DNA from 3 places in the Rhizobium sp. 0TCS1.26 genome. Region 1 is predicted to be linked to each of the others. Evidence: predicted binding sites of a transcription regulator. Region 1 holds the regulator's gene; each other region holds the start of a gene.

Region 1 (9,902 bases):
ACCGGGTGGCGGTGCTCGCAAGGGGGCAGGAGGCGAGCATCGCGCCGGGGATGGTACTGACCGGTCGGGCACGGCTCTCGCCGCCGTCGGGTCCGGCACTGCCGGGGCTGACCGATTTCGGCTTTGCCGCTTTCTTCGACGGGATCGGCGCGGTTGGCTATTTTTACGGCAAGCCGCAGGCCGGCGGGCCGGCGGTGGACCTGAGTTTCCCCGAGCGGGCGCAGATGTCTCTCTACTCGCTGCGCGGCACGGTCGGCGACCGGATCCGCAGCTTCGTTCCCGGCGATGCCGGCGCCTTCGCCGCAGCGATCGTGACAGATGAACGCCGGGCGATCTCCAGCGAGGCGGTGACCGCGCTCAGGATGGCCGGCCTTGCCCATATCGTTGCCATCTCCGGCCTCAACATGGCGCTTGCCGCCGGCATCTGCTTCGTCGGCCTGCGTATCCTCCTCAGCCTCTCGCCGCCGCTGGCGCAGGCTCTGCCGACGAAGAAGATTGCCGCCGGTGGCGCGCTGCTGCTGGTCACGCTCTACTACGTCATCTCCGGCTTCGGCGTTTCCGCCGAGCGCGCCTATCTGATGATGGCGATCATGCTGACTGCCGTGTTCTTCGACCGCCCGTCGATCAGCCTCCACAACATCGCCCTGGCGGCTCTGGTGATCATGATCCTGTCGCCTTCGGCCGTCCTCGGCCCGAGCTTCCAGATGTCGTTTGCCGCAACCGCGGCGCTCGTCGCCGGCTATGCCGGCTGGACGGCGCGGCGGGCACGGCACGACCATGACACGCGGCCGCCGGCCGCCGGGGCTGCCGCCCGCAGTCTGTCGAGCCTCTGGACGATGGTCAGCGGAACCTTCATCACCTCATTGATCGGCGGCCTGTCGACGGCGATCTTTTCAGTCAGCCACTTTCACCAGCTGACCGGATACGGCCTCGTCGCCAACCTGGCGGCCATGCCGGTCGTCTCGCTGGTCGTCATGCCGGCCGGCCTGCTTGGCATGCTGGCGATGCCGCTCGGTCTCGACAAACCGTTCTTCGCCGTCATGGGCCTGGGCTCGGGCATGGTCATCGCCATTGCCACCGAAGTCGCCTCCTGGGGCGGAAACACGGTGGTTGGCCGCACGCAGCCGTGGTTCCTGCCGCTGACGACTGTCGGCCTGCTGCTGCTGGTGCTCCTGCGGACGCGCCTGGCGCTGTTCGGCCTCGTTCCGCTCGGCGCAGGTCTGCTGCTGGCCGGTATGGTCGAGCCATCGAAGAAGAACCCCGACCTGCTGATTTCAGAGGATGGTGCACTGGTAGCGGCGCTCGACGGAACTGGCGCCAGCCTCAACCGGCCGCGCCCGCCGGCCTTCCTCTACCGGCAGTGGGAAAGCGCCCTTCAGCTGGGCGAGATCAACAGCCCCGAGCGCAGAGACGCACCACCCGAGCCGCCGGCAAACCCCGTGCCTGCAGCGAACCAGCAGCCAGCGGGGCACCCTGTGCCCGCGGCAAACCCCGAGCCGACGCCTGAGACGACGAAGAGCAACCCAACAGCCAGCCCGGACGCAACTGCGACGACCGGCCAGACGTCCAAACCTGTCGCTCCCGCGAGGCCGCAACCGCTGACCCGCGAAGGACTGGCGTCCGCCCGGGCACTGATGCAGGACACATTCGCCGGCGCGCCTCCCGACCGGTTCGTCTGCCTCGGCCAGAAAATCTGTCTGCTGCGAAGCGCAACAGGCAATCGCATCGCCTGGATCGACGACGCGCGCTATGCCGGGCCTGCCTGCGATACGGCCGACCTCATCATCGCACCGCGCGCCCGTTTCGACACGTGCCGCTCGAACGCGCTGATGCTGAACGGCGCGAGCCTCAGACGAATAGGCGCCGTCGAGATCGATTTCGCCGCCAGCCGCGATCCCGGAAGCTGGCACCTGCGTGCGGCGATGACCGGCATCCGGCGCCCGTGGACGCAGCATCGCGCCTACGACTGGCGTACGCGCAGCATGGACGAGCAGCTACCCGAGCGGTTGGCGCGGATGATCAGTGATAGCGGCGGATGAGGCCGACGAGCTTGCCCTGAACCTTGACGCGGTCTGCGGAAAAGATACGCGTCTCGTAAGCCGGGTTTGCGGCCTCCAGCGCGATGGAGGCACCCTTGCGGCGAAAACGCTTCAGCGTCGCTTCCTCGTCGTCGACCAGCGCCACGACGATATCGCCCGGGCTTGCTGTGCTGCCATTGCGGATGACGACGGTATCGCCGTCCAGAATGCCGGCCTCGATCATCGAATCGCCCTTGACCTCGAGCGCGTAATGCTCGCCCGGCCCAAGCATCTCCATCGGCACGCTGATTTCGTGCGTGTTGTTCTGGATCGCCGAAATCGGCACGCCGGCAGCGATACGTCCCATCACAGGGACGGAGGCGGAGGTCGCATCATTGGCGGGGATGGCGACGGGGCGGGCGGCCGAGGGTGCTTGCGTCTTGCCGAGACTTCCCTCGATGACGCTCGGCGAAAACCCGCGGCGCGGCTGCGGTGCTGCGGAATAGGCTTCCGGCAGCTTGATCACTTCCAGCGCGCGCGCCCGGTTCGGCAGCCGGCGGATGAAACCGCGCTCTTCCAGCGCCGTGATCAGCCGGTGGATGCCCGACTTGGATGCCAGTTGCAGAGCGTCCTTCATCTCGTCGAAAGACGGCGGAACACCTGATTCTTTCATCCGTTCGTGAATGAACAGAAGCAGTTCCTGCTGTTTGCGCGTGAGCATGGCGGCGACCCCCTGAAGGAAACAAATCCAGAACGAACACTATCTGTTCCACATGTGTTCCGCAAGTGCCTAAGATCCGGTGAACGCAGGCTCATCACGGATTTTCTGCTTCGACTTCGCCCTGATGCGCGGTAAAACGGACGGCAATCGAGGCTGGAGGCATGCAAGATGGACAGTGACAGGCCACGCGCGATCGACCATCTGGTCTTGCCCGTCGAATCGCTGCAGACCTCGCGGGAGCGGCTCGAGGCGCTCGGCTTCACCGTCGCCCGGCAGGCGGATCATCCCTTCGGCACATCGAATGCCTGCGTCTTCCTGGCGGACGGCACCTATCTCGAGCCGCTCGCCATTCGCGACGCTTCTCTGGTCGGCGAGAGCGTGCGAGGCGGCAATGTCTTCACCGGACGCGACGCACGGTTTCGCAGCGGCCGGCTGGAGGGCCTTTCGGCGATCGTCGTGTCGAGCAGTGATGCCGCCGCCGATCACCAGCGCTTCCTGCGGGCGGGCATTTCAGCCGGCGACATGCTCGGTTTCTCGCGGCAGGCGTTGACCGCGGATGGGACCCCCGTCACGGCAAGCTTCCAACTGGCCTTTGCCGATCTGGAAAGCGACCTGTTCTTCTTGTTCAGCTGCCAAAGGATCAACCCGTTGCCGGCCGATCGCTCGGTGCTGGAGCGGCACGAGAACGGCGTGGTGGCGTTGCGCGAGGTGTTGCTGCACGGTGCCGCACCCGACGATCTGGTCAAGCGCATCGAGACGGTGACGCACGCGGCTGGCTTCAGCGAAGCGGAGGAGACGGCCTTCACGCTTGCCAATGCGCGCATCCGCCTTGTCGCCGGATCGGAAACCGCGAGTGGAACGGATAGGGCGGTGAAGGCGGCGGCGGTCGTCTTCCATGTCGCCGATCTGACGGTGACAGAGCTGTTGCTGGCTGATAATCACCTCCCATATGTGAGGACGCCGCACCGTATCACCGTGGCGCCGGCGCCCGGTCAGGGCGTTTCGTTCGTTTTCGAGGAGTAGATCATGGGCGTGAGCGCCAATGCAGAGGTTGCTGTCGGCGAGGGCTCGTCCCGCGTCATGTTTTCCAACAGTGGCCGGCTGTCGCTGATCTGCGGACCGTGCCAGATGGAAAGCCGCGACCATGCCTTCATGATGGCTGGCCGGATCAAGGAAATCTGCGATCGGCTCGATATCGGCCTTGTCTACAAGTCGTCCTTCGACAAGGCGAACCGCACGTCGCTGAACGGTCCGCGTGGCATCGGCATCGATGCGGCGATGGAGATCTTTGCCGACCTGAAGGCCGAATTCGGCTTTCCGGTGCTCACTGATATCCACACGGAAGAGCAGTGCGCCATCGTCTCGCAGACGGTCGATATCCTACAGATCCCGGCGTTCCTCTGCCGCCAGACGGACCTTTTGGTGGCGGCGGCAAAGACGGGTAGGGTCATCAACGTCAAGAAGGGCCAGTTCCTGGCTCCCTGGGACATGAAGAACGTGCTCGCCAAGTTCACCGAAAGCGGCAATCCGAACGTGCTGCTCTGCGAACGCGGCGCGTCCTTCGGCTACAATACGCTCGTCTCCGATATGCGTTCGCTGCCGATCATGGCGTCGCTTGGCGCCCCGGTGATTTTCGATGCCACCCATTCGGTGCAGCAGCCGGGCGGGCAGGGCGGCTCCAGTGGCGGCCAGCGCGAGTTCGTCGAGACGCTCGCCCGTGCGGCGGTGGCCGTTGGCGTCGCCGGCGTCTTCATCGAAACCCATGAGGATCCGGACAATGCGCCGTCCGACGGCCCCAACATGGTGCGCATCGAGAACCTCGAGCGTCTCCTGGAAACCCTGCTCGCCTTCGACGCCGTCGCCAAGCGCTGAGCCGGAGCTGTACCGACTTCGCCTGTCTCACATCGGGTGAGATGGGCGGTCTCGGCAAGGCGGACGACGTCTTCTGTCGAACGGACTTGCCCGCTGCCCTTCCGCTTCTCCCAGTGGGCAAGCGATTGATTATGGGTGACGATAGAGATGTCTCTCAGGATCGATTTCCGGATTCGGCGGAGATTGCCAGACGGGCGCGACACGGGCCGTCGGCCCGGCATCGATGGCCGCAACTGCCGCCGCGACTGCCATTGTAATTTTAGAATCATCCAGTAAGACAGGCCATCTCCAATACCCACCTTGAAGCATGGAGGCTTTCATGACTGCCATCACCGACATCATCGCGCGCGAGATCCTGGACAGCCGCGGTAACCCGACCGTCGAGGTCGACGTCCATCTCGAAGACGGCAGCATGGGTCGGGCAGCGGTACCTTCCGGGGCATCCACCGGCGCCCACGAGGCGGTCGAACTGCGCGACGGCGGCCCGCGCTATCACGGAAAGGGTGTCGAGAAGGCAGTCGAGGCGGTCAACGGCGAGATCTTCGACGCGCTCGGCGGCCATGATGCCGAAAACCAGATCCTCATCGATAACCTGATGTGCGATCTCGACGGCACGCCGAATAAGTCGCGGCTTGGCGCCAATGCAATTCTCGGCGTCTCGCTCGCCGTTGCCAAGGCCGCCGCCGAAGCCACCGGCCTGCCGCTCTTCCGCTATGTCGGCGGCCCGAACGCCCGCCTCCTGCCGGTGCCGATGATGAACATCATCAATGGCGGCGCGCATGCCGACAACCCGATCGACTTCCAGGAATTCATGATCATGCCGGTCGGCGCCGAAGACCTTCGCGACGCCGTGCGCATGGGTTCGGAAGTCTTCCATGTGCTGAAGAAGGAACTGGCAGCCGGTGGCCACAACACCAATGTCGGCGACGAAGGCGGCTTCGCACCGGGCCTGAAGAGCGCACCGGAAGCCCTCGATTTCATCATGAAGTCGATCGAGAAGGCCGGCTACCGCCCGGGCGACGACATCCACCTGGCGCTCGATTGCGCCTCGACGGAATTCTTCAAGGACGGCAAATACGCCATGGAAGGCGAAGGCCGCACGCTGGAACCGGAAGCCATGGCCGACTACCTCGCCGAACTGGCTGCCAGGTACCCGATCATCTCGATCGAGGACGGCATGGCCGAGGACGACTGGGACGGCTGGAAATACCTCACCGACAAGATCGGCAAGAAGGTGCAGCTGGTCGGCGACGATCTCTTCGTCACCAACTCCGCGCGCCTGCGCGATGGCATCAAGATGGGCGTCGCCAACTCCATCCTCGTCAAGGTCAACCAGATCGGTTCGCTGACGGAAACCCTTGATGCGGTCGAGACGGCGCACAAGGCCGCCTACACCGCCGTCATGTCGCACCGTTCGGGCGAGACCGAGGATTCGATCATCGCCGATCTCGCCGTCGCCACCAATTGCGGGCAGATCAAGACCGGCTCGCTGTCGCGCTCCGACCGCATGGCCAAGTACAACCAGCTGATCCGCATCGAAGAAATGCTCGGCCCGCAGGCAGCCTTTGCCGGCCGCTCCATCCTGCGCGCCTGAGTCGTCCTCTGCCGCATTGATGATACCGCGAGGCGGGACCCTGTCGGGTTCCGCCTTTCGTCGTTGAAGGGCCCGGCGCGTTCGTCGACCGGGGCAACGATTGATTAAGCAAGTTCTGCGAGTTTGACGTTACGTAATGCGTTGCAGGACTGCCATCGAATGTGGACCAAACACCATAAACAGAGAAAGCTCGGCCGCCTGGTCCTGCCGGCGATCACCATCGCCTTCCTCGGCTACTTCGGCTACCACTCGGTGCATGGCGAACTCGGGCTCATCGCCACCGAAAAATTTGAACGTGTGCGTCTTGAACGCGCCGCCGATCTTGCCAAATTGGTCGAAAGGCGCGAAGCGCTGGAGCGACAGGTTCAGTTGCTGAGTGACGGTTCGCTGGAGAAGGACATGCTGGACGAAACGGCGCGCTACCAGTTGAACGTGTCACGGGCCGACGAGATCGTCATCTTCAACAGCTACTTCTGAATTAACCGGAAGTCAGTTAAACGGCCATTTTCCCAGCTATTTCATAGCCTTGTATATCATGTGAGCCATGCATTTATGGCATTGCTGGGGCGCGCTTTCTTGCTTATTGTGCGCGCAACCAATCAAACAAGTACGCAGGGAGGTTATGAATGGCGCCGAAACTGTTCGCGTCCGCAGTCGGTCGCAAGGCCGCAGCGAAGCCTGCAAAGTCTTCCAACGGTGGTCCCATCGCCGAATTCGAAAAGGCCGACGAGCTCAAGGCCTACCGCGAAATGCTGCTCATCCGCCGCTTCGAGGAAAAGGCCGGCCAGCTTTACGGCATGGGCTTCATCGGCGGCTTCTGTCACCTCTACATCGGTCAGGAAGCTGTCGTCGTCGGCATGCAGATGGCCCAGAAGGAAGGCGATCAGGTCATCACGGCCTATCGTGACCACGGCCACATGCTCGCTTGCGGCATGACGGCGCGTGGCGTCATGGCCGAGCTTACCGGACGTCGCGGCGGCTATTCGCGCGGCAAGGGCGGCTCGATGCACATGTTCTCCAAGGAAAAGAACTTCTACGGCGGCCACGGCATCGTTGGCGCCCAGGTGTCGCTCGGCACCGGTCTGGCATTCGCCAACAAGTATCGCGGCAACGACAGCGTCTCGGTCGCCTATTTCGGTGACGGCGCGGCCAACCAGGGCCAGGTCTACGAGAGCTTCAACATGGCGGCGCTGTGGAAGCTGCCGATCATCTATATCGTCGAGAACAACCGCTATGCGATGGGCACCTCGACCGCCCGCGCCACGGCGCAGTCGAACTACTCGCTGCGCGGCTCCGGCTTCGGCATTCCCGGCATCCAGGTCGACGGCATGGACGTGCGCGCCGTCAAGGCGGCCGGTGACGAGGCGCTCGAGCATTGCCGTTCCGGCAAGGGCCCGATCATCCTCGAAATGCTGACCTACCGGTATCGCGGCCACTCGATGTCGGACCCGGCCAAGTACCGGACGAAGGAAGAAGTGCAGAAGATGCGCTCCGAGCAGGATCCGATCGAACAGGTCCGCCTGCGTCTTCTCGAACGCGACTGGGCCAGCGAAGACGAGCTGAAGGCAATCGACAAGGAAATTCGCGACATCGTGTCCGACAGCGCCGATTTCGCCCAGGCCGATCCGGAGCCGGATGTATCCGAGCTCTACACCGACATTCTGCTGTGATCGCGGGGAGGGAACTATAATGCCAATCGATATCCTGATGCCCGCGCTTTCTCCGACGATGGAGGAAGGTACGCTTTCCAAGTGGCTGAAGAACGAGGGTGACAAGGTCACCTCCGGCGACGTCATCGCCGAGATCGAGACCGACAAGGCGACCATGGAAGTGGAAGCCGTCGATGAAGGCGTGATCGGCAAGCTGCTGGTCGCCGCCGGCACCGAGAACGTCAAGGTCAACACCAAGATCGCCGTGCTGCTCGCCGAAGGCGAAACCGTCGACGACATCGGCAGCGAGAAGCCGGCGGCAACGCCGAAGGCGGATGCCGATACCCCTGCCGCGACGGAAGATGCCGCTGGCGGCAAGGCCCGCGAAGCCGCCGAAGAGCCGTCGGCGACGAAGGATGCTGCCAAGGTTCCGGCGCAGCCGAAGATCGATGTCGCTGCCGATCCGGATATCCCGGCTGGCACCGAGATGGTCTCGACCACCGTGCGCGAAGCATTGCGCGATGCGATGGCCGAAGAGATGCGCCGCGACGAGAACGTCTTCGTCATGGGCGAGGAAGTGGCCGAGTACCAGGGCGCCTACAAGATCACGCAAGGTTTGCTGCAGGAATTCGGTGCCAAGCGCGTCGTCGACACCCCGATCACCGAGCACGGCTTTGCCGGCGTCGGCGTCGGTGCGGCGATGGCCGGCCTGAAGCCGATCGTCGAGTTCATGACCTTCAACTTCGCCATGCAGGCGATCGACCAGATCATCAACTCCGCCGCCAAGACGCTCTACATGTCGGGTGGCCAGATGGGCGCTCCGATCGTCTTCCGTGGCCCGAACGGGGCAGCCGCCCGCGTCGGCGCCCAGCACAGCCAGGACTTCTCCGCCTGGTACAGCCAGATCCCGGGCCTCAAGGTCGTCATGCCGTATACGGCAGCCGACGCCAAGGGGCTGCTGAAGGCAGCCATCCGCGACCCTAACCCGGTCGTCTTCCTCGAAAACGAGATCCTTTACGGTCAGCATTTCGACGTACCGAAGATGGACGATTTCGTCCTGCCGATCGGCAAGGCGCGCATCCACAAGACCGGCAAGGACGTCACCATCGTCTCCTGGGGCATCGGCATGACCTACGCGGTCAAGGCGATCGCCGAACTGGAGAAGGACGGCATCGACGTCGAACTGATCGATCTGCGCACGCTGCGTCCGATGGATCTTCCGACCGTCATCGAATCGGTCAAGAAGACCGGCCGTCTCGTGACCGTCGAAGAAGGCTACCCGCAGAACTCGGTCGGCACCGAAATCGCCACCCGCGTCATGCAGCAGGCCTTCGACTATCTGGATGCGCCGGTCCTGACGATCGCCGGCAAGGACGTTCCGATGCCGTACGCGGCAAACCTTGAGAAGCTCGCTCTGCCGAATGTCGGCGAAGTGGTCCAGGCGGTGAAGACCGTCTGCTACAAGTAAGGGTAGGGCCGATGCCGAAATCGTCCGTGAAGCAGATCCTGCCGGTTTCAGGTTCGTGGTTCAGAGTTCTCGGAACCAAAGAAAGCCCGGTTCTGGAAAGGGTCGTGTTTTGGGCCCTGCTCAAGACCGAGGACACCGAAGTGATCGTCGGTGTTCCGCGCGAGGAGATCGGCGTGATCGGTGCCGTGGACGGCTGGCTGGAAGACGTTGCCGGGTACATCGAAGTGCCACCCGAGCAAGTCGCCCGGCTGATGGAAAATCCGGAAGAACTTGCGCAGTTCGAACTTGTGTGGGCGGAGGATTAATATGCCAATCAACATCACCATGCCCGCCCTGTCGCCGACCATGGAAGAGGGCAACCTCGCCAAGTGGCTCGTCAAGGAAGGCGATAAGGTCAAGTCCGGCGACGTGATCGCCGAAATCGAAACCGATAAGGCGACGATGGAAGTCGAAGCCGTCGACGAGGGCACGATCGCCAAGATCGTCGTTCCGGCCGGCACCGAGGCAGTCAAGGTCAACGCCCTGATCGCCATCCTCGCCGAAGAAGGCGAAGACGTTGCTGCTGCTGCGGCAGGCGGTA
Region 2 (9,902 bases), 470 kb from region 1:
GCCCGGCGCTTCCGCCGACTTGTCGTTCTTCCACATGTCGGTATAGCCCGACTCTTCGAGGATCTGCTCGGCAAGCTCGGTATGTGTCGTGGATTCAAGCAGTTCGCTCCAGCGCCTAAAATTCTGAATCACGTCGAACAGCGCCTTGCGGGCCTTCGGCTTAACCTCGTCGGTCTCGATCAGGTCGCTGGCGGCAGCCAGCATCGGCACGTCGCGGGCACGGGCATAGTCGTGGAGCGTGCGGATGGTGGTGTCGCCGAGGCCGCGCTTCGGGGTGTTGACGATGCGCTCGAAAGCGAGGTCGTCGGCCGGCTGGCAGACGAGCCGGAAGTAGGCCATCGCGTCGCGGATCTCGAGCCGCTCGTAGAAGCGCGGACCGCCGACGACCCGGTAGTTGAGGCCGAGCGTGACGAAGCGGTCTTCGAACTCGCGCATCTGGAACGAGGCGCGCACGAGGATGGCCATGTCGTTGAGCTTGTGCTTGACGCCATTGCCGTCACCGCGCTGCAGCCGCTCGATTTCTTCGCCGACGGCGCGGGCTTCCTCTTCCGAATCCCAGGCGGCGTGGACGATGACCTTTTCGTCGTCCGGATCGGTGCGGTCAGTGAACAGCGTCTTGCCGAGGCGCCCTTCGTTATGGGCGATCAGATGACCGGCGGCGCCGAGGATATGCTCGGTGGAGCGGTAGTTGCGCTCCAGCTTGATGACCCGGGCGCCCTGAAAATCCTTCTCGAAGCGCAGGATGTTGTCGACCTCGGCGCCGCGCCACCCATAGATCGACTGGTCGTCGTCGCCGACGCAGCAGACGTTCTGCGCGACGTCTTTAGGCCGCTGGGCCAGCAGCCGCAGCCACATGTACTGGGCGGTGTTGGTATCCTGGTACTCGTCGACGAGGATGTAGCGGAAGCGCTGGTGATAATCCTTCAGCACGTCCGGATGGCGACGGAAAAGGTCGATCGGATGCAGCAGCAGGTCGCCGAAATCGCAGGCGTTCAGCGTCTTCAGGCGCGCCTGGTAGGCGGCGTAGAGCTCGCGGCCCTTGCCGTTGGCAAAGGCGCGCGCATCGCCTTCCGGAATATCCTTCGGCGTCAGCCCCTTGTTCTTCCAGCCGTCGATCATGCCGGCGAACTGGCGGGCCGGCCAGCGCTTGTCGTCCAGTCCCTCGGCCTGGATCAACTGCTTGATCAGGCGGATCACGTCGTCGGTATCGAGAATGGTGAAATCCGAGCGCAAACCGACGAGTTCGGCGTGGCGGCGCAGAAGCTTGACGCCGATCGAGTGGAAGGTGCCGAGCCAGGGCATGCCCTCGACGGCGCCGCCGACCAGCACGCCGATCCGCTCCTTCATCTCGCGGGCCGCCTTGTTGGTGAAGGTGACGGCAAGGATCTGGCTGGGATAGGCGCGGTTGGTCGCCAGGATGTGGGCGATGCGGGTGGTCAGCACGCGCGTCTTGCCGGTGCCGGCACCGGCCAGCACGAGCACCGGCCCGTCGACGGTCTCGACCGCTTCTCGCTGTTCCGGATTGAGGCCAGAGAGATAGTCGCCGGCGCTCTTCTGGTCGCGCGCCGCCATCGCCCGTGCCGCAATGCCGAGCCCTGCGGGGTGAGGAGGCGCAGGCTGGGACTGCACCTGGCCGGACTTCTGCCGGGGCGTGTGATCCGGTTCCTCGTCGAAGAACGGAATGTCGTCGAAACTGTTCGTCATGCGGCCAATCTAATGATTCCGGTAGAACAAGGCCATAGTTGATGTTCTGGTTTTATTCCAGATCCGGCCTTTCCCGCAGCAAAAACCGGCAACCGGCAATGCAGCTGCCGCTTTCTTCGGCACGGAGGACAGGCCGAAGGGCTTGCTTTCGGCGCAACGTTACAATTCGGCAAGGTTGGCAATCCAATGTTGCCTCTCCATTCGTAACACGGGATACTTGGGACACGTGTCGTTCCCCCCCAATCGGAGTTGTGAATGCGAATCTGGAAGCAGTTGCTGCTCAGCCTGGCAGTGTTGATGGCCGGTGTCTTCGTCTGGCTGCTGATCAGCCCGAGCGCCGGCGCGACCCTGGTTCGCTTCGGTGTTCCGCAGCAACTGGTGGCGCTGGTGCATGCTCCAGCGCCGGCCGCCGAAGCGCCGGCCGGACAGGGCGCCGGACGCGGCAGCCAGCCCGGCGGGCAGGGTCGGGGCCAGGGCGGCAGCGGACGCGGCACGCTCGTCGTCGCCGTGCCTGTGGTGACCGGCACCGTCAACGACAGGCTGTCGGCCATCGGCAGCGGCGAGGCGATCCAGTCGGTCGTCGTCATGCCGCAGTCAGCCGGGACGATCGAAGAGATCCGCGTGGCCGCCGGCCAGGCCGTGAAGAAGGGCGATGTGCTGGCCCGTCTCGATGACGAGGAACAGCTCATCGAGCGCGACAAGGCGCAGGTCACCTTGAGCAGCGCGGTCGAGAAGTCCACCTCCTACAAGAACCTGCAATCGATGCCGAGGCTCGATGTGCTCGATGCGCAGATCGCCGAGAAGTCGGCACGCCTGGCGCTCAGCACCGCCGAGTTCAACCTGCGCCGCCGCGACATCGTCGCGCCGATCGACGGCATTGCCGGCATCGTCGCGGTCAATGTCGGCGACAACGTAACGACGCAGACGACCGTGGTGATGCTGGACGACCGGTCGCAGATCCTCGTCGACTTCTGGGCGCCCGAGCGCTTCGTCACGTCGCTGCGTCCGGGCATGCCGGTGGAGGCGACATCGGTCGGGCGGGCCGGGGAGATGTTCAGCGGCACGATCGAATCGATCGACAACCGCGTCGATGCTGCCAGCCGGACCATCCGCGTGCGGGCCCGCATTGCCAACGACAGAGACCTTTTGCGCGCCGGCATGTCGTTCAGCGTCGCCATGCGCTTTCCCGGCGATAGCTATCCGGCAGTCGATCCGCTTTCGGTCCAGTGGGATGCCGACGGCTCCTATGTCTGGCAGGTGGTCGACAACAAGGCGAAGAAGGTGCGCATCAATATCGTTCAGCGCAATCCCGACACGGTTCTCGTCGATGCGGAACTGCACGACAAGGATCTGGTCGTGACCGAAGGCCTTCAGCGTGTGCGTGAAGGCCAGCCGGTGCGCATCCAGGGCGCGACGCAGCAGGTGGCGGAGGCTGAGCGGACATGAGCGACACGACGGATACGACGCCCGACGCAGCCAAATCGACCTTCACAGCGCTTTTCGTCCGCCGACCGATCCTGGCGGCGGTGATCAACACGCTTCTGGTGGTGGCCGGTCTTGCCGCCTTCGTCGGCGTCGAGGTGCGCGAGCTTCCCGACGTCGACCAGCCGGTAATCACCGTGCGGACCACCTATGACGGCGCCGCCCCGCAGACCGTCGACCAGGAACTGACGCAGGTGATCGAGGGCGCGGTGGCGCGGGTCAGCGGCCTGAAGACGCTGTCGTCGGAATCGCAGTTCGGCTCCAGCCGCGTGACGATGGAATTCAGCGACACGGTCGATCTTGCGGTTGCCGCCAACGATGTGCGCGATGCCATCGGCCGCGTGTCCAACCAGATCCCCGACAATGCCGACGAGCCGCGCATCATCAAGGCCGACTCAGATTCGCAGCCGATCATGCGGCTTGCGGTGACATCCTCGACGCTGTCGATGGAAGACCTGACGCTCTTGGTCGACAACGAGATCACCGACCGGCTGGCGGCCGTCGAGGGCGTTGCCGACGTCGAGCTCTACGGTGACCAGGAGAAAATCTTCCGGGTCGACATCAATCAGGGGGCGCTGGCCAGCCGCGGCCTGACGGTTGCCAACATCATCACTGCGCTCTCCAGCGCCGCACTCGACGTTCCAGCCGGATCGCTGACAAGCCGCACCCAGGACATCGTCGTTCGCGCGACGGCGAACCTGTCGACGCCGCAGGATTTCGAGAACGTCCTGATCAAGGACAATATCCGCCTGCGCGACGTGGCAAGCGTCATGCTGGGCCCGGATGAGGGGACCACGACACTGCGGTCGAACGGCGTGCAGGGCGTCGGCCTCGGTATCATCCGCCAGGCGCAGTCCAACACGCTGAACATCTCGACGGGCGTCGCAGCCGCTGTCGCCGAGTTGCAGGCGGCGCTGCCGGAAGGCACGCGTGTCGTCATCACCTCCGACGACGCGGTGTTCATCCGAGGCGCACTGCACGAGGTCGAACTGGCGCTTGGCCTGTCGGCAATGATCGTCGTGGTCGTTCTCTATCTCTTCCTGCGCGACTGGCGGGCGACGCTGATCCCGGCGCTGACCATGCCCGTTGCCCTAATCGGTACGCTGACGGCGATTTATCTTGTCGGCTTCTCAATCAACATCCTGACGCTGCTGGCCATCGTGCTGGCAACCGGGCTTGTGGTGGACGACGCGATCGTCGTTCTCGAAAACATCGTCCGGCGACGGTCGGAAGGGATGGGCCCACGCGCAGCCGCCGTCCTCGGCACCCAGGAAGTGTTCTTTGCGGTCCTGGCAACCACCGCGACGCTTGCGGCCGTCTTCATTCCGCTGTCCTTCCTGCCAGGCCAGTTGGGCGGACTGTTCCGCGAGTTCGGCTTCGTGCTGGCGTTCGCCGTAGCGCTGTCTTCGGTGACAGCACTCACGCTCTGTCCGATGCTGGCGTCGCGTATGCTGACCAAGCCGATGAGCGAGCCGAAAGGCTGGCTGTCGAGCTTCGGCGACCTGTTCGCCAGCACCTATGCCAAATGCCTGCGGTTCTGCCTCAACGCGCCGCTGGTGGTGATCACCTTCTCGCTGTTCTTCTCGTTTGCCGCCTTTACCGCCTTCGGGCTGGTGAAGAACGAGCTGACGCCGATGGAAGACCGCTCGATGGTGATGATGCGGCTGACTGCGCCGCAGGGCGTCAGCCTCGATTATACGCAGGACCAGTTGAAGCGCGTCGAGGAAAACCTCCAGCCGCTCGTGGATTCCGGCGAGATCCGCAACATCTTCTCGGTTTCGGGCATGAACGGCTCGACTAACAGCGGCTTCATGGTGCTGACACTGGCGCCGTGGGAAGAGCGTGCCCGGACGCAGAACCAGATCGTCACCGACATCAACGCGGCGACGGCCCGCGTTCCGGCGGTGCGCGGCTTTGCCATCCAGTCGAACAGCCTGCGCATTCGCGGGGCCGGTAGCGGCTTGCAGGTGGCGCTGGTCGGCAACGAACATGCGAGCCTGACGGCTGCTGCCATCAAGCTGGTCGAGGCGATGGAAGGCAGCGGCTTCTTCGATACGCCGCGTCTCGACAACGAGCCCACCCAGGCGCAGCTTTCGGTCTCGATCGACCGCGAGCGGGCATCGGACCTCGGCATCGACATTACCGGGCTCTCGGCCGCCATGCAGGCGCTGCTCGAAGGCCGCTCGGTGGTCGACGTGTTCGTCGATGGCGAGGCCCTGCCGGTCAAGCTGCTGTCATCGACGCAGCCGCTCAACGATCCGACCGATCTCGAAAACATCTTCCTGCGCACCGGCGACGGCAAGGTCGTGCCGATGTCGACCATTGCCACGCTGAAGGAGGGCGCCGTCGCGCCGCGCCTCAACCGCGAACAGCAACTTGCCGCGGTTTCGCTGTCGGCAAGCCTCAAGGATGGCGTGTCGCTGGGGCAGGCGCTCCAAGAGGTTCAGGCGCTTGCCCAGCCGCTGCTGCCGGCTGGCGCTCGCCTGATGCCGCTGGCGGAAGCCAAGACGCTCGGCGAAAACTCCAGCGGAATGGCGGTCACCTTCAGCTTCGCCATCGCCATCATCTTCCTGGTGCTGGCTGCACAGTTCGAGAGCATCCTGTCGTCGGTGATCATCATGACGACGGTTCCGCTCGGGCTTGCCTGTGCCGTCATCGCGCTGCTGGTCACCGGCTCGACGCTCAACGTCTACAGCCAGATCGGCCTCGTGCTGCTGGTCGGGGTCATGGCGAAGAACGGTATCCTGATCGTCGAGTTCGCCAACCAGCTGCGTGATCGCGGCGTAGCGGTGCGCGATGCGATCGAACGGGCCTGCAGGATCCGGCTGCGGCCGGTGATGATGACGATGATCGCAACGATCCTCGGCGGTGTGCCGCTGGTCTTCGCACAAGGCGCCGGCGCCGAGGCACGCATCGCGCTCGGCTGGGTGATCGTCGGCGGACTGGGCCTGGCGACGCTGGTGACGCTGTTCATCACGCCCGTCGCTTACCTGCTGCTTGCCCGCTTCGCAAAGCCCCATGCGCATGAGCAGCAGCGTCTCGAGGACGAGTTGGAGCGGGCCGCCAACCGGGCCGCCAACGAAGAGACAAAGCCGCCACTGCTGGCGGCAGAGTGACCGACAAGCCCTTGTGATTGCTGCGAAGAGGTCGCCGGGCGGCTCTCCCGCGCTGGACAAAGCACTCATCGTCACCTACCAAATGCCGGGCGACATTCGCCCGGCAGACGCGGAGACAGACGATGGTGATGAGAGACGCATTGAGCGGCCAGCGCAACGACGCAGGGATGGTGGCCGTTCTGGAAATTTTGCGTCAGGAGCTGGGTGATCGTCTGCAGACAGGCCAAGCGTTTCGCGAGCAGCATGCGCACACCACCACCTACCTGCCGAGCCAGCTTCCGGATGGTGTCGTGTTCGCCGAAACGGTCGAGGACGTGAAGACGGTGGTGAAGGCCTGCGCCGCACACCGGGTTCCGGTTATCGCGTTCGGCACAGGCTCCTCGCTCGAAGGTCAGGTGAACGCGCCGTCCGGTGGCGTCTCTCTCGACTTCAGCCGGATGGACAAGGTGCTGCGGGTCTCCGCGGAGGATCTCGACGTGACCGTCGAGCCCGGCGTCACCCGCGAGGCCCTGAATACCTACCTGCGCGATACCGGTCTTTTCTTCCCCATCGACCCCGGCGCCAATGCCTCGATCGGCGGCATGACGGCAACGCGCGCCTCCGGTACCAATGCCGTGCGCTACGGCACGATGAAGGACAATGTCCTGTCATTGACCGTGGTGACGGCGGACGGCGAGGAGATCACCACCGGCACCCGGGCGCGCAAGTCATCCGCAGGCTACGACCTGACACGGCTCCTGGTCGGTTCGGAAGGCACGCTCGGCATCATCACCTCGATCACCCTCAAGCTGCAGGGCATTCCGGAAAAGATCGGCGGCGGCGTCTGCGCCTTCCCGAGCGTCAAAGCGGCCTGCGACGCCGTCATCATGACTATCCAGATGGGCATCCCGGTCGCCCGCATCGAGCTTCTGGACGCGACGCAGATCCGCGCCTGCAACGCCTATTCGGGCCTGAGCTACGAGGAGAAGCCGACGCTGTTCGTCGAGTTCCACGGAACCGACGACACTGTGTCCATGCAGTCCGAGCAGTTTGCCATGATCGCCGAGGAGTGCGGCGGCGAGACCTTCCGCTGGACCGGCGACGCGCAGAAGCGTGCCAAGCTGTGGAAGGCGAGGCATGACGCCTACTGGGCATCGCGGGCGCTCGCGCCGCACCTGAACGGCCTGTCGACCGATGTCTGCGTGCCGATCTCCAGGCTTGCCGATTGCGTCGCCGAGACCCATGCCGACATCGTCGAGAACGGCTTTCTGGCGCCGATCGTCGGCCATGCGGGCGACGGCAACTTTCACGTGCTGATCCTGTTCGACGACAGGGATCCGGCCGACATCGAGCGGGCCGAAGCTTTCGTCGAGCGGCTGAACCGCCGCGCGCTGTCTATGGACGGGACCTGCACCGGCGAACACGGCATCGGCCAGGGGAAGATGAGCTTCCTTGAGCAGGAGGCCGGTCCGGCGCTGGCGCTGATGCGGTCGATCAAGACGGCTCTCGATCCGCACGACATATTCAATCCCGGCAAGATCCTGCGCCCGCAGGCTTGAGTATCCCGTAAAGGAAGGGTTGCCCCATTTTCGGGTGCAACTAAACTGGTCGTTCAGACCAAGGAGAGTGGCGCGGTGCTCGGACGGATAATGCTGGTGATCGGCGGCCTTGTCGTCGTCGCGTTGTTTACCGCCTTGCTGGCGCCGTTCTTCGTCGACTGGTCCGATTTTCGCCGTGACTTTGAAAATCAGGCGAGCCGCATTCTTGGCAAGAAGGTCACGGTCCACGGAACTGTGGATGCCAGGATCCTGCCGTTTCCGTCGGTGACGATGACCGATGTGCGCGTCGGCCAGGATGTCGACGGAACGCCGCTCGTGCAGGTGGCGCAGTTTTCCATGGACATGGAGCTGGCGCCGTTCCTGTCGGGCGAGGTGCGCATCTTCGACATGCGCATTGACCGTCCGAAGGCGCGTATCCGGCTGTTGAAGGACGGACGGCTGGACTGGATGCGCGGCAGCCGCCCGGATTTCGTTGCCCGCAACGTCGTCCTGGAAGGGGTGCATGTCACCGGCGCCGAGATTGCCTTCATCGACGAGGCGACAGGGCGCAACCGCAACCTCACGGGGATGACCGCCGACATGTCGGCAAGCTCGCTTGCCGGTCCCTGGCGGGTGGAGGGCAATGCGACGCTGGACGGCCGGGAATCGAAATTCTCGCTGTCGAGCGGCGCGCCCGAGGCGGGTGTCGTTCCGCTGCGGATGAAGATCTGGCCTGATATCCAGCCTGTCGAGGTCCAACTGGACGGGGCGCTGTCGGTTGCCGAAGCACGGCCGCAGTACAAGGGCGATTTCGGTCTCTCCTTCCTCGATCAGCCGATCAATCCGGTGCTGCCGCAGGGCGCCAAGCCGCCACCGCCGCCACGCACGCGCGGCAAGTTCGAGCTCACCAACGACCGGCTGCGCGTGCCGGAATACCGCATCGAGATCGGCGCGGTCGACAACCCTTACGTGATCACCGGCGAAGCGACGCTGGATACCGGAGACAAGCCGGAGTTCCTGCTCACCGCAGACGGCCAGCAGGTGGACGTGAACCGGCTGACGGCCGACCTGATGCGCGGCAAGACGGCGCGCAATCCGCATGTGTCGGCGCAGCACCGGCTGAACGCGCTAATCGAGATGGCAGCGCGCATTCCGATCCCACAGGTGCCGGGCAAAGCCAGCATCCGCCTGCCGGCGATCGTCGCCGACGGGACGACTGTGCGCGACGTGCGGCTTGACGTACGACCGGCGGGAGACGGTTGGACGGTCGAGAATGCCGTCGCGACGCTGCCGGGACGGACGCAGGTGGAGGCCAACGGGCAGTTGTCGCTCGCCGGCAACGCATCGTTCATCGGTCGCATGCTGCTTGCCTCCAACCAGCCGTCGGGCTTTTCCGACTGGCTGACGGGCCAGGTGGATCCGGCGATCCGCCAGCTGAAGGCCGCCGGCTTCTCGGCCAACGTCAACCTGACGCCACAGGTCCAGCAGTTTCAGGATCTGGAGCTTGCGGTCGGCGTCGCGACGCTGAAGGGAAGCCTCGAACGCCGCTCCGCTGGCGAGGAGACCCCGTCGCTGACCGTCGATCTTGCCGGCGACGATGTGGATCTCGACGCGCTGCGGGCGCTGGCATCGCTGCTGACCGGCGAAGATGCAGGCGAAGACGTGCTCGATCACCGGCTGGCCGCGCATGTGAAGGCGCAACGCCTGACGGCCTTCGGCATCACCGCGCAGGACGTCGAGACGAATGTCGACCTTGGCGACGGCAAGCTTGCCGTCCAGCGGCTGACCATCGGAGATCTTGCCGGTGCAAGGATCAGCGGGCAGGGCAGCGCCGAGGGCTCGCTGCTGGCCTATACCGGCAGTGGCACGCTGGCCTTCGACGCCGCCGATCCGACGGCCTTCGTGGCGATGCTGAGGGACCGACTTACCCCCCACCCGATCCTCAGCCGTCTTGCGCGGAGCGGCCCGTCGTTTGCCGATACCAGCCTAAAGGCGACCGTCACGCTCGGCGACGGGCTGGACGCCAAGATCAACGGCCAGACGAACGGCAGCCAAATCACCGCGGACATCCGCTCGCCCAACA
Region 3 (9,902 bases), on a different contig from region 1:
CTTGCCGAACAGCGACCCGCGCCACGGAAGCGAGGCGCCGCTGCGTCTGGTTCGGTCGGCATTTAACCTGGACTGCATTGCCCAAACCCTTCCCCTGCGACACTCGAAAGCTCGCGGGCGAATTGTCAGGGAGAACGCGTTGACAAAAAATTGACACAGTGTGCCAAGGCGGGAAAAACCCGTTCCACAGTTAACAATGCTTATTGAGGTGTGGCAGGTTTACAACCGAAACGCGTTCCCGAAAGCCCTTCTGGCGAAACTGCGTGAGGGCCTGGCCGCACCCGCTACGGATGAGGTGTCGCCGACGCCTGCAGGGTTGCGGCGGATGTCCGCACGAGATCTGCGATCTCGCCGAGCTGGCGGGCGATGGGGCTGGTGCGCCGCCAGATCATGCCGATCCGCCGTGACGGCTGGGGATCGTCGAACCGCGCGGTCGCCACCGCGGCAGACCGTGTTTCGACGGAGACGGCGATTTCCGGAATGAGCGTGATGCCGATGCCCGCCCCGACCATCTGGACGAGGGTCGACAGCGAACTGCCGTCGAGCAATTCTCTCGGCTTGGACACGCCCGCCTCGGCAGTGCAGAAGGACAAAGCCTGCTCGCGAAAACAGTGACCCTCCTCGAGCAGCAGCAGCCGCATCTCGCGCAGCTTTGCCCGGCTCGGCACCGGCTTGTCCGCATCGGCAACCGGCCGGACCAGCAGAAAGGGTTCCTCGAAGAGCGGAACTTCCATCAGTGACGGCTCGGAGACCGGCAGCGCGACGATTGCCGTATCGAGCCTGCCCTCGGAGAGCTCCTCGATCAGTCTGGTCGTCACGGTCTCGCGAACGTGGATGTCGAGCCCCGGATGCTCGGCCATCAGGTCGGCGATCATCCTTGGCAGCAGGTAGGGCGCTATCGTCGGAATGACGCCGATGCGCAGGCGCCCCAGCAGACGGTGCCGCGAGGCGCGCGCCAGGTCTTCCAGTTCGTCCACCGAGCGGAGGATATCCCGTACCCGGCCGACGAACTCCTCGCCGAAGCGGCTGAGGCGGATTTGTCGGGCGCCGCGTTCCAGGAGGTCCACGCCAAGACTTTCCTCGAGCTCTTTTACCTGCACGGAAAGCGCGGGCTGCGATATCGCGCAGGCCTCTGCTGCCCGGCCGAAGTGCCGGTGCCGGGCAAGCGCCTCGAAATAACGGAGCTGCCGGAGTGTCAGGTTTCTCATAACCTCAGCCTATCAAGGCGATCAGTTTATCCTGCTTACACTAATCATGGGGCTTTGCTATAGCTGGGTTGATGAAGATGATCGACTGCGGGGCGGGGGCCTCCGGTGCGATGAAATGTTTCACACGACCGTCACCCGCGTGATGGATGGTCGGACAATCAAGACAACCATTGGAGATTGAGATGGATGTAACCAAGACGAGTGCTGCCGGCAAATGTCCGGTCGTTCACGGGGCAACGAGCGTTTCGATGCGGTCGAACCGCGACTGGTGGCCCAACCAGCTCAACCTTCGCATCCTGCACCAGAACACGGCGCTGTCGAACCCGATGGGCACCGCCTTCAACTACGGCAAGGCCTTCGAGGGTCTCGATCTTGCGGCCGTCAAGCAGGACCTCGTGGCGCTGATGACCGACAGCCAGGATTGGTGGCCGGCCGACTACGGTCACTACGGGCCGTTCTTCATCCGGATGGCGTGGCACAGCGCCGGTACCTACCGCACGGCGGACGGTCGCGGTGGCGCGACCTCGGGTACGCAGCGTTTCGCTCCGCTCAACAGCTGGCCGGATAACGCCAACCTCGACAAGGCACGTCGCCTGCTGTGGCCGATCAAGCAGAAGTACGGCAACTCGCTGTCCTGGGCCGACCTGATGATCCTCGCCGGCAATTGCGCTCTCGAATCGATGGGCTTCAAGACCTTCGGTTTCGGCGGCGGCCGCGCCGACGTCTGGGAACCGGAAGAGGACATCTATTGGGGTGCCGAGCGCGAATGGCTGGCGACCAGCGACAAGGAACACAGCCGCTACAGCGGTGATCGTGAGCTCGAAAATCCGCTCGCTGCCGTGCAGATGGGCCTGATCTACGTCAACCCGGAAGGCCCCGACGGCCATCCCGACCCGCTGGCATCGGCGCGCGACATCCGCGACACCTTTGCCCGCATGGCGATGAACGACGAGGAGACCGTCGCTCTGGTTGCCGGCGGTCACACCTTCGGCAAGACGCATGGCGCGGGCGACGCCGCCCATGTCGGTCCGGAGCCGGAAGGTGCGGGCATTGCCGAACTCGGCCTCGGCTGGATGAGCACCTACAAGAGCGGCAAGGGATCCGACACCATCACCAGCGGCCTCGAAGGCGCCTGGACGTCGAACCCGATCGCCTGGGACATGGGCTATTTCGACGTGCTGTTCGGCTACGAGTGGGAACTCGTCAAGAGCCCGGCCGGCGCTTTCCAGTGGCACGCGCGGAACCTTGCCGAGAAGGACATGGCACCCGATGCCCAGGATCCTTCGAAGAAGGTGCCGATCATGATGTCCACTGCCGACATGGCGATGCGCATGGATCCCGCCTACGAAGCCATCTCCCGCCGCTTCCATCAGGATCCGGCTGCGTTTGCTGACGCTTTCGCCCGCGCCTGGTTCAAGCTGACCCACCGCGACATGGGCCCGAAGGTTCTCTACCTCGGCGCGGAAGTGCCGGCCGAAGATCTGATCTGGCAGGACCCGATCCCGGCCGTCGATCATTCGCTCATCGATGCGCAGGATATCGCCAACCTCAAGGCGCAGATCCTGGCAAGCGGTCTGACCTCTGCCGAACTCGTGCAGACGGCTTGGGCTTCGGCCTCGACCTTCCGCGGTTCCGACAAACGCGGCGGTGCCAACGGCGCACGGATCCGCCTGGCGCCGCAGAAGGACTGGCAGGCCAACCAGCCGGAGCAGCTCGCCCGGGTTTTGGCCAAGCTTGAAGAGATCCAGTCTGCGTTCAACGCGGCGCAGGCCGGTGGCAAGAAGGTGTCGCTTGCCGATCTGATCGTGCTGGGCGGTTCTGCTGCGGTCGAAAGTGCCGCTCGCGCCGCCGGTCACGTGGTCGAGGTTCCCTTCACGGCGGGCCGCACGGATGCCACCCAGGAGCAGACGGATGTCGATTCCTTCGACGTTCTGGAGCCGGTCGTCGATGGTTTCCGCAACTACCAGAGGGCGGAGTTCACCATTTCGCCGGAGGAACTGCTAATCGACAAGGCGCAGCTGCTGACCCTGACCGCGCCGGAAATGACCGTCCTCGTCGGTGGCCTGCGCGTTCTCGGCGGCAACTACGGCGGCACGCAGCACGGCGTGTTCACCAGCCGCCCGGGCCAGCTCACCAACGACTTCTTCGTGAACCTGCTCGACATGGGCACCGCATGGGCGCCTGTCACCCCGGCCGAGAACCTCTTCGAGGCCCGCGACCGCAAGACCGGTGCGGTAAAGTGGTCGGCAACCCGCGTTGACCTGGTGTTCGGTTCGAACTCGCAGCTGCGCGGCCTGGCGGAAGTCTACGCCCAGTCGGACAACGAGAAGAAGTTCGTCGACGACTTCGTTGCCGCCTGGACCAAGGTGATGAACGCCGACCGGTTCGAGCTGGCTTAAGGCCATCTGCTGTAACTGAAAACCAACGAAGGCGGCCGGCTAACCCGGCCGCCTTTTTCGTGTCCGTCATCACCGGAAAGGCGCCCGTCTATATCTCGTTGGTCGGCCATGGACGGATGCATCGGGATTGACGATCATGCAGCTGGCGGCTGCCGCACATCGGCGCGCCACGACCGCGAGATGATGGAGGAGATCAGACGGTGCCACAGACATTCCAGGCCATGGTGATCGATATGGTCGAGGGGCGACCGCAGGGGCGATTTCGCGACCTGACGCTCTCCGATCTTCCGGACAACGACGTGCTGGTCGAGGTCGCCTACTCGACCGTCAACTACAAGGATGGCCTTGCGATCACCGGCAAGGGCAAGATTGCCCGGACGCTGCCGATGATCGCGGGGATCGATCTTGCGGGCACGGTCGTCGAATCCCGCAGCGATGCCTGGAAGCCGGGGACCAAGGTGCTGGTCAACGGATGGGGTCTGTCGGAAACCGAGGCCGGCGGCTTCAGCCGCTTCCAGCGCCTCAAGCCGGAATGGCTGATCTCCCTGCCGGAGGCATTTTCCCTGGAGGAGGCCATGGCAATCGGCACGGCCGGCTATACCGCCGCCCTCTGCGTCGATGCACTCGAGGACTGGGGCATGGCTGGCACGGAGGGTGGCGAGGTCCTGGTGACGGGGGCCGCCGGAGGCGTCGGTTCGATCGCGATCAGCCTGCTGGCCGCCAAGGGATACAATGTTACGGCGTCGACGGGCCGACCTGAGACGCACAACTATCTCCGCAAGCTCGGTGCGGCAGGCTTCATCGATCGTGCGTCATTGAGCGAAAAAGGGCCGCCGCTGCAGAAGGAGCGGTGGATCGGCGCGGTCGACTCGGTCGGATCGACAACGCTAGCCAACATTCTGTCGCAGACCGTCTACGGTGGCGCCGTTGCCGCCTGCGGACTGGCAGGCGGAGCCGATCTGCCGGGAACCGTGCTGCCGCATATCCTGCGCGGCGTGGCGCTGCTTGGCATCAACTCTGTGATGACGCCGATCGCCAAACGTCTGAAAGCCTGGGACATGCTGAGCCGGCACCTGGATCACGATCACCTGCGAGAGTTGATGGTTGTGGAGCCGATGTCGGCCTTGCCGCGGGTCGCCGAAGAGATCGTCGAGGGACGGATCCGCGGCCGTGTGGTGATCGAGATCGGCAGCTAGCGGATCGCCGTCTCCTCAATTCCGCGTCAGGTCCCGGCTATAGCAAGAGGCGGAACTGCTGCGGCTCACCGGGCTCGATCGCGGTGAGGTGGGAGAGTGTCACGCCGAGCAGCCGGACACCTTTCTCCACCGGAAATTCCTGTTCGAGGATCCGCCGGCAGATCTCTGCGATTTCATCGGGACCGGCGAAGGCCAGTTCACTCGAGCGGCTGCGGGTTACCTGGCGGAAGTCGGCATACTTGATCTTCACGGTGATCGTCCGGCCGCGAAATGCCTTCTGCTCGGCAATGCCCCATATCTTGGCGATCAGCGGTGCGATGCGCTCGACAGCCTCCTCCAGACCATGGATGTCTTCGGCGAACGTGTCTTCCGCACCGACCGATTTGCGCACCCGGTCGGGCCTGACCTGCCGTTCGTCGATCGCCCGCGCGATGCCGTAGAAATAGGGTCCGGCCTTGCCGAAATGTTGGCTCAGAAAGGCAAGCGGCTTCGACTTCAGGTCGAGGCCGGTCTCGATCCCGTGACGCTTCATCTTTTCGGCGGTCGCCGGACCGACACCGTGGAATTTCTTGACCGGCAGGGCCTCGACGAAAGCCGGGCCGTTTCGCGGCGTGATGACGAACAGCCCATCCGGCTTGCGCTGGTCGCTGGCCATCTTGGCGAGGAACTTGTTGTAGGAGACGCCAGCCGAGGCGGTGAGGCCGGTCTCGGCCTTGATCTTGGCGCGGATTTCCTCGGCGATCTCGGTGGCGAACTCCATGCCTTTCAGGTTCGCCGTCACGTCGAGATAGGCCTCGTCCAGCGACAGCGGCTCGATCAGCGGCGTGTATTCTGCAAAGATCGCCCTGATCTGTTCGGATATCTCCTTGTAGACGGAAAAGCGCGGCCGCACGAAGATGAGGTCGGGGCAGCGGCGCTTGGCGGTGACGGAGGCCATTGCAGAGTGGACGCCGAACGTGCGTGCCTCGTAGCTGGCTGCCGCGACGACGCCGCGTGCCTCTCCGCCGCCGACGGCGACAGGCCGGCCGCGAAGGCTCGGATCATCGCGCTGCTCGACGGATGCATAGAAGGCATCCATATCGACATGGATGATCTTTCTCTGCCGGCCGCCGCCTACGTCTGTGGTCGGCGTCTGCGCGTCATTCGTCATGGGAGCGGCTGCAGACCCCATGGTGCTACTTCCACATCGACCGCATGCGGGCGCCGACATCGATACGGATCTGTCGGGCGTTACGCTCGGACGCGGCGGCGCTGACTTTCGGCCAGCTCGTCGTTTCGAAGAACTGTAGCAAGGTGGCCGGGATGAAACGGGTCCGCGAAGCATAGACGTGGCGGTCACCCTGACTGTTCTGGCCGTGGGTGAAGAAGCGCTGCGGGGTGATCAGTGTCAGGCTGTCGCGGGCGCGCGTCATTCCTACATAGAGCAGCCGGCGTTCCTCTTCGAGCTCCGCCGTCGTGCCGGTGCCGAGGTCGGAGGGGATGCAGCCATCGACGCAGTTGAGCATGAACACCGCGCGCCACTCTTGGCCCTTGGCGGAATGGATCGTCGACAGGATGAGGTAGTCCTCGTCGAGAAGCGGCACGCCCGCCTGGTCGCTCGTCGCATCTGGCGGATCGAGCGTCAGCTCGGTGAGGAAACGCTCGCGGTTATGGTAGCCGGCGGCGATCTGTTCCAGCTGCAGCAGATCGGCCTTGCGCGTATCGGCATCCTCGTGGATGCGATCGAGATGCGGCTCGTACCAGAGGCGCGCCGCCTCCATCTCGCCGGGCCAGCCGGCATCGGCCTTGCGCAGCGTCGTGACCAGTTCGACGAAGGAGGTCCAGGCCTCGCCGGTCTTCGGCGGCGGCGGGATTTCGGCAAGCGACATCAGCGGCTCGGCATCGGCGGTGATCGTGTCGAGGATCTTGCCGGCGGTCTGCGGCCCGATGCCGGGCAGCATCTGCAGGAGCCGGAAGCCGGCCACCCGGTCGCGCGGGTTCTGGGCGAACCGCAGCGTTGCCAGCAGATCCTTCACATGCGCGCTGTCGAGGAATTTGAGGCCGCCGAACTTGACGAAGGGAATGTTGCGGCGCGTCAGTTCCACTTCCAGTGCGCCGCTGTGATTGGAAGAGCGGAACAGCACCGCCTGGTTCTTCAGCGTCATGCCGATCTCGCGGTTGGCGAGCACCTGCTCGACGATGTAGGCGCCTTGCTCGGTCTCGTCCTTCACCGTGACCAGCAGCGGCCGCTGTTCGGATTCGCGCTCCGTCCAGAGGTTCTTCGTGAAGCGCTCGCGTGCCAGATCGATCACGCCGTTGGCGGCGGCGAGGATCGGTTGGGTCGAGCGGTAGTTCCGGTCGAGCGTCACGATGTCCGCATGGTCTGCCGGGAACGACTTTGGAAAATCGAGGATGTTGCGGACGGTTGCGGCACGGAAGGAGTAGATCGACTGCGCGTCGTCGCCGACCACCGTCAGGCCGCGACCATCTGGCTTCAGCGCCAGCAGGATGGACGCCTGCAGCCGGTTGGTGTCCTGATATTCGTCGACCATCACGTGGTCGAAGCGGGCACCGATATCTTCGGCGAGATCGGGATCCGACACCATCTGCGCCCAGTAGAGGAGGAGGTCGTCGTAATCGAGGACGTTCTGGATCTGCTTGGCCTCCACATAGGCGGCGAACAGCTCCTTCAGCTGCGCCTCCCAGCCGGCAACCCAGGGATAGGAGGTCTTCAGCACCTCGTGGATGCTGCTCTCGGAATTGACGACGCGCGAATAGATCGCCAGGCACGTACCCTTGGTCGGAAAGCGGCTGTCGGTCTTCGACAGACCGAGTTCGTGACGGACGAGGTTCATCAGGTCGGCGCTGTCTTCGCGGTCGTGGATGGTGAAATCCACGTCGAGCCCGATTTGCTCGGCATACATGCGCAGCAGCCGCGCGCCGATGCCGTGAAACGTGCCGGCCCAGGCGAGCGCGTCCGTCATGACTGACGCATTGGCGCCGAGCACCTGCCGGCAGATGCGCTGTACGCGCCCGCTCATTTCGGAAGCGGCCCGGCGCGAGAAGGTCATCAGCAGGATGCGGCGCGGATCGGCGCCGTTGACGATCAGGTGGGCCACCCGGTGCGCCAGCGTATTGGTCTTGCCGGAGCCGGCGCCGGCGATGATGAGCAGCGGTCTTGCGCTGGCGCCGCCGCCTTCGGAAATGCCATGCTCGACGGCCAGCCGCTGCCGGTCGTTGAGTTTGTCGAGATAGGCCGCGCTCATTGCTGTTCCTGCATCCGCATCATCGGACGAGGATTAGAACATAAAAGGAACGTGATCAACACGCAGATCTACAAGGCTTGGAAATCCTGGGGGAGAACCGATCGACGGGCAACGCGCTTCAAAGCTCGTGGACAAGCCTCCGGCGGATCCAGCGGATCAACGGCGGCGTCGGCGGGTCGATACGTTCAGGTCGCCAGGCTGGGTTCGCGGCTTCGGGCAACCGTCAGTTCGGCGGTGGTCTGGTTGAGACGGTCGGCCAGTACCCGCATGATCTCGACCGCCATGTCGGGGAAGTCGCTCATCAGCTCGAGAAAGTTCTCCTTGCTGATTTTCAGCACCTCAAGCCGGGTCGTCGCACGCACGGTCGCCGTACGCGACACGTCGCAAAGGATGGCGATCTCGCCGACAATCGAGTTCTGCTCAAGTTCGGCGACTTTCAACTCGCCGCTCGGCGCCTGTACGAGCACATCGGCATGGCCTGACAGGATGACATAGGCCGCATCGCCGGCATCGCCCTGGCGGAAGAGGTTCTGGCCTTCGCGGCAGCTCAGACGTTCCGAAGCAAATGCAAGCAGCTTCAACTTGGCCGGCGCGATCTGCGAAAACAGCGGCACGCGCCGCAGCATGTCGACCTCATCCTTCAATAGCATCGCACTCTACCTTTCCCTGCCCCAAGAAACGATATTACGATAGTAGCTGCTTGAACATCCCATTTTGATGCTTCAGCTCCTCGAAACTGCCGGTTTCGACAAGATTGCCACCTTCAAGAACAACAATACGGTCGAAAAGTTCTGCGCAGTCCGTATTCGGCAGCACCCAGATGATCGACGGACGCTTTCCGTCCTCGTGCAGGTCGTTGAGGATGTGGGAGACGATGCCGTTCTGGACGCGCTGGTCGAGTGCCGACAGCGGCCGGTTGAAGATGAAGTAGTCGGAGCGCTTCAAGAGAGCCCGTGCCAGATTGAGCTTCTGCCGCTGGACGTTGGTCAACCTGCGTCCCTGAGCGCCGACGTCGAAATCGAGGCCGATCGACAGGACATTGTCCTCGAGATCCAGCTCGACAAAGATGTCGCGGATGATCTGGCGGATGCGGTCCGAGGTGTCGGCCTCCTGATAGGCCAGCCGGCCGAACAGCACATTGTCCATCAGCGAGGCGGAATCGGAGAACTTCTGCGGGTCGTGGCGTTCGATGTTGTCGGCGAGATCCTGCGGGATGTCGTTGTAGAACTGCTGCCGTGCCGCGACGATCTTCGCCATCAGCTCCTCGGTCATCAGGCCGAAGCGATGCCGCGGTTCGATGTAGGAGAAGCTCAACCGGATGATGCTGCTGCGATCCTCCGACGATGCCTCGTCGACTGTCGTGCCCTGCAGCTTTTGCAGCAGTGCCTCGTAGGTCGGCAGGTCGTCCGGCGTCATGAAGGTCAGCTGGTTGAAGAAGGGGTGGTCGGGCGGCAGGTCGCGGAACAGCTCGACGGCATTCTCTGCGATCGCAAGCCCGACCTGATAGAGTTCGTCGGAGAGCCCGCTTTCGGCCATCACCGCCCGGAAATGCGGATGGGTCGCCAGCATCCGGCGCGTCACCAGCGGCTTCAGCGTACCGAACAGCAGGTTTTCGCCGACCGTGGCGTGCCTGTTGTACTCGCTCGGCTGGAAGGGCACGACCACATCCTGCAGGTCCTCGTCCTCGAGGCGCCGCCGCAGCGCCGAGCGCACTTCGACGATGCGATCCGTCAGCGCCTGATGCGATGCGACGTCCACCTGCGAACGCAGCGCCAGGTCGAAGATGTCCTGAAGGATCAGCACGGCGTTCAGCACCGGCCGGATGACCTTGAGCAGATCGTCGGGTCCGCTTGC

What was found. The regulator LexA, encoded in region 1, represses DNA repair genes until DNA is damaged. The targets are predictions, from matches to a motif close to TGTTCNNNNTGTGTTCNG.
Region 2: AAIH46_RS02560 (ATP-dependent helicase) is a predicted target of LexA. The motif match lies at 1,747-1,764, and genes of this name have one in related genera.
Region 3: AAIH46_RS17435 (ATP-dependent helicase) is a predicted target of LexA. The motif match lies at 8,083-8,100, and genes of this name have one in related genera.

What each region holds. Positions count from the first base shown of each region.
Region 1 is NZ_JBCIYV010000001.1:44,347-54,248, forward strand. It holds gene AAIH46_RS00250 (ComEC/Rec2 family competence protein) at 1-2,039, shown strand, start outside; gene lexA (transcriptional repressor LexA) at 2,020-2,739, opposite strand; gene AAIH46_RS00260 (VOC family protein) at 2,908-3,762, shown strand; gene kdsA (3-deoxy-8-phosphooctulonate synthase) at 3,766-4,611, shown strand; gene eno (phosphopyruvate hydratase) at 4,931-6,205, shown strand; gene AAIH46_RS00275 (FtsB family cell division protein) at 6,365-6,682, shown strand; gene pdhA (pyruvate dehydrogenase (acetyl-transferring) E1 component subunit alpha) at 6,832-7,875, shown strand; gene AAIH46_RS00285 (pyruvate dehydrogenase complex E1 component subunit beta) at 7,895-9,322, shown strand; gene AAIH46_RS00290 (hypothetical protein) at 9,349-9,627, shown strand; gene AAIH46_RS00295 (pyruvate dehydrogenase complex dihydrolipoamide acetyltransferase) at 9,629-9,902, shown strand, end outside.
Region 2 is NZ_JBCIYV010000001.1:517,723-527,624, reverse strand. It holds gene AAIH46_RS02560 (ATP-dependent helicase) at 1-1,704, opposite strand, end outside; gene AAIH46_RS02555 (efflux RND transporter periplasmic adaptor subunit) at 1,960-3,150, shown strand; gene AAIH46_RS02550 (efflux RND transporter permease subunit) at 3,147-6,302, shown strand; gene AAIH46_RS02545 (FAD-binding oxidoreductase) at 6,425-7,840, shown strand; gene AAIH46_RS02540 (AsmA family protein) at 7,916-9,902, shown strand, end outside.
Region 3 is NZ_JBCIYV010000003.1:732,948-742,849, forward strand. It holds gene AAIH46_RS17410 (putative bifunctional diguanylate cyclase/phosphodiesterase) at 1-78, opposite strand, end outside; gene AAIH46_RS17415 (LysR substrate-binding domain-containing protein) at 285-1,208, opposite strand; gene katG (catalase/peroxidase HPI) at 1,391-3,607, shown strand; gene AAIH46_RS17425 (MDR family oxidoreductase) at 3,808-4,803, shown strand; gene dinB (DNA polymerase IV) at 4,841-5,953, opposite strand; gene AAIH46_RS17435 (ATP-dependent helicase) at 5,979-8,048, opposite strand; gene AAIH46_RS17440 (cyclic nucleotide-binding domain-containing protein) at 8,234-8,698, opposite strand; gene AAIH46_RS17445 (ABC transporter transmembrane domain-containing protein) at 8,733-9,902, opposite strand, start outside.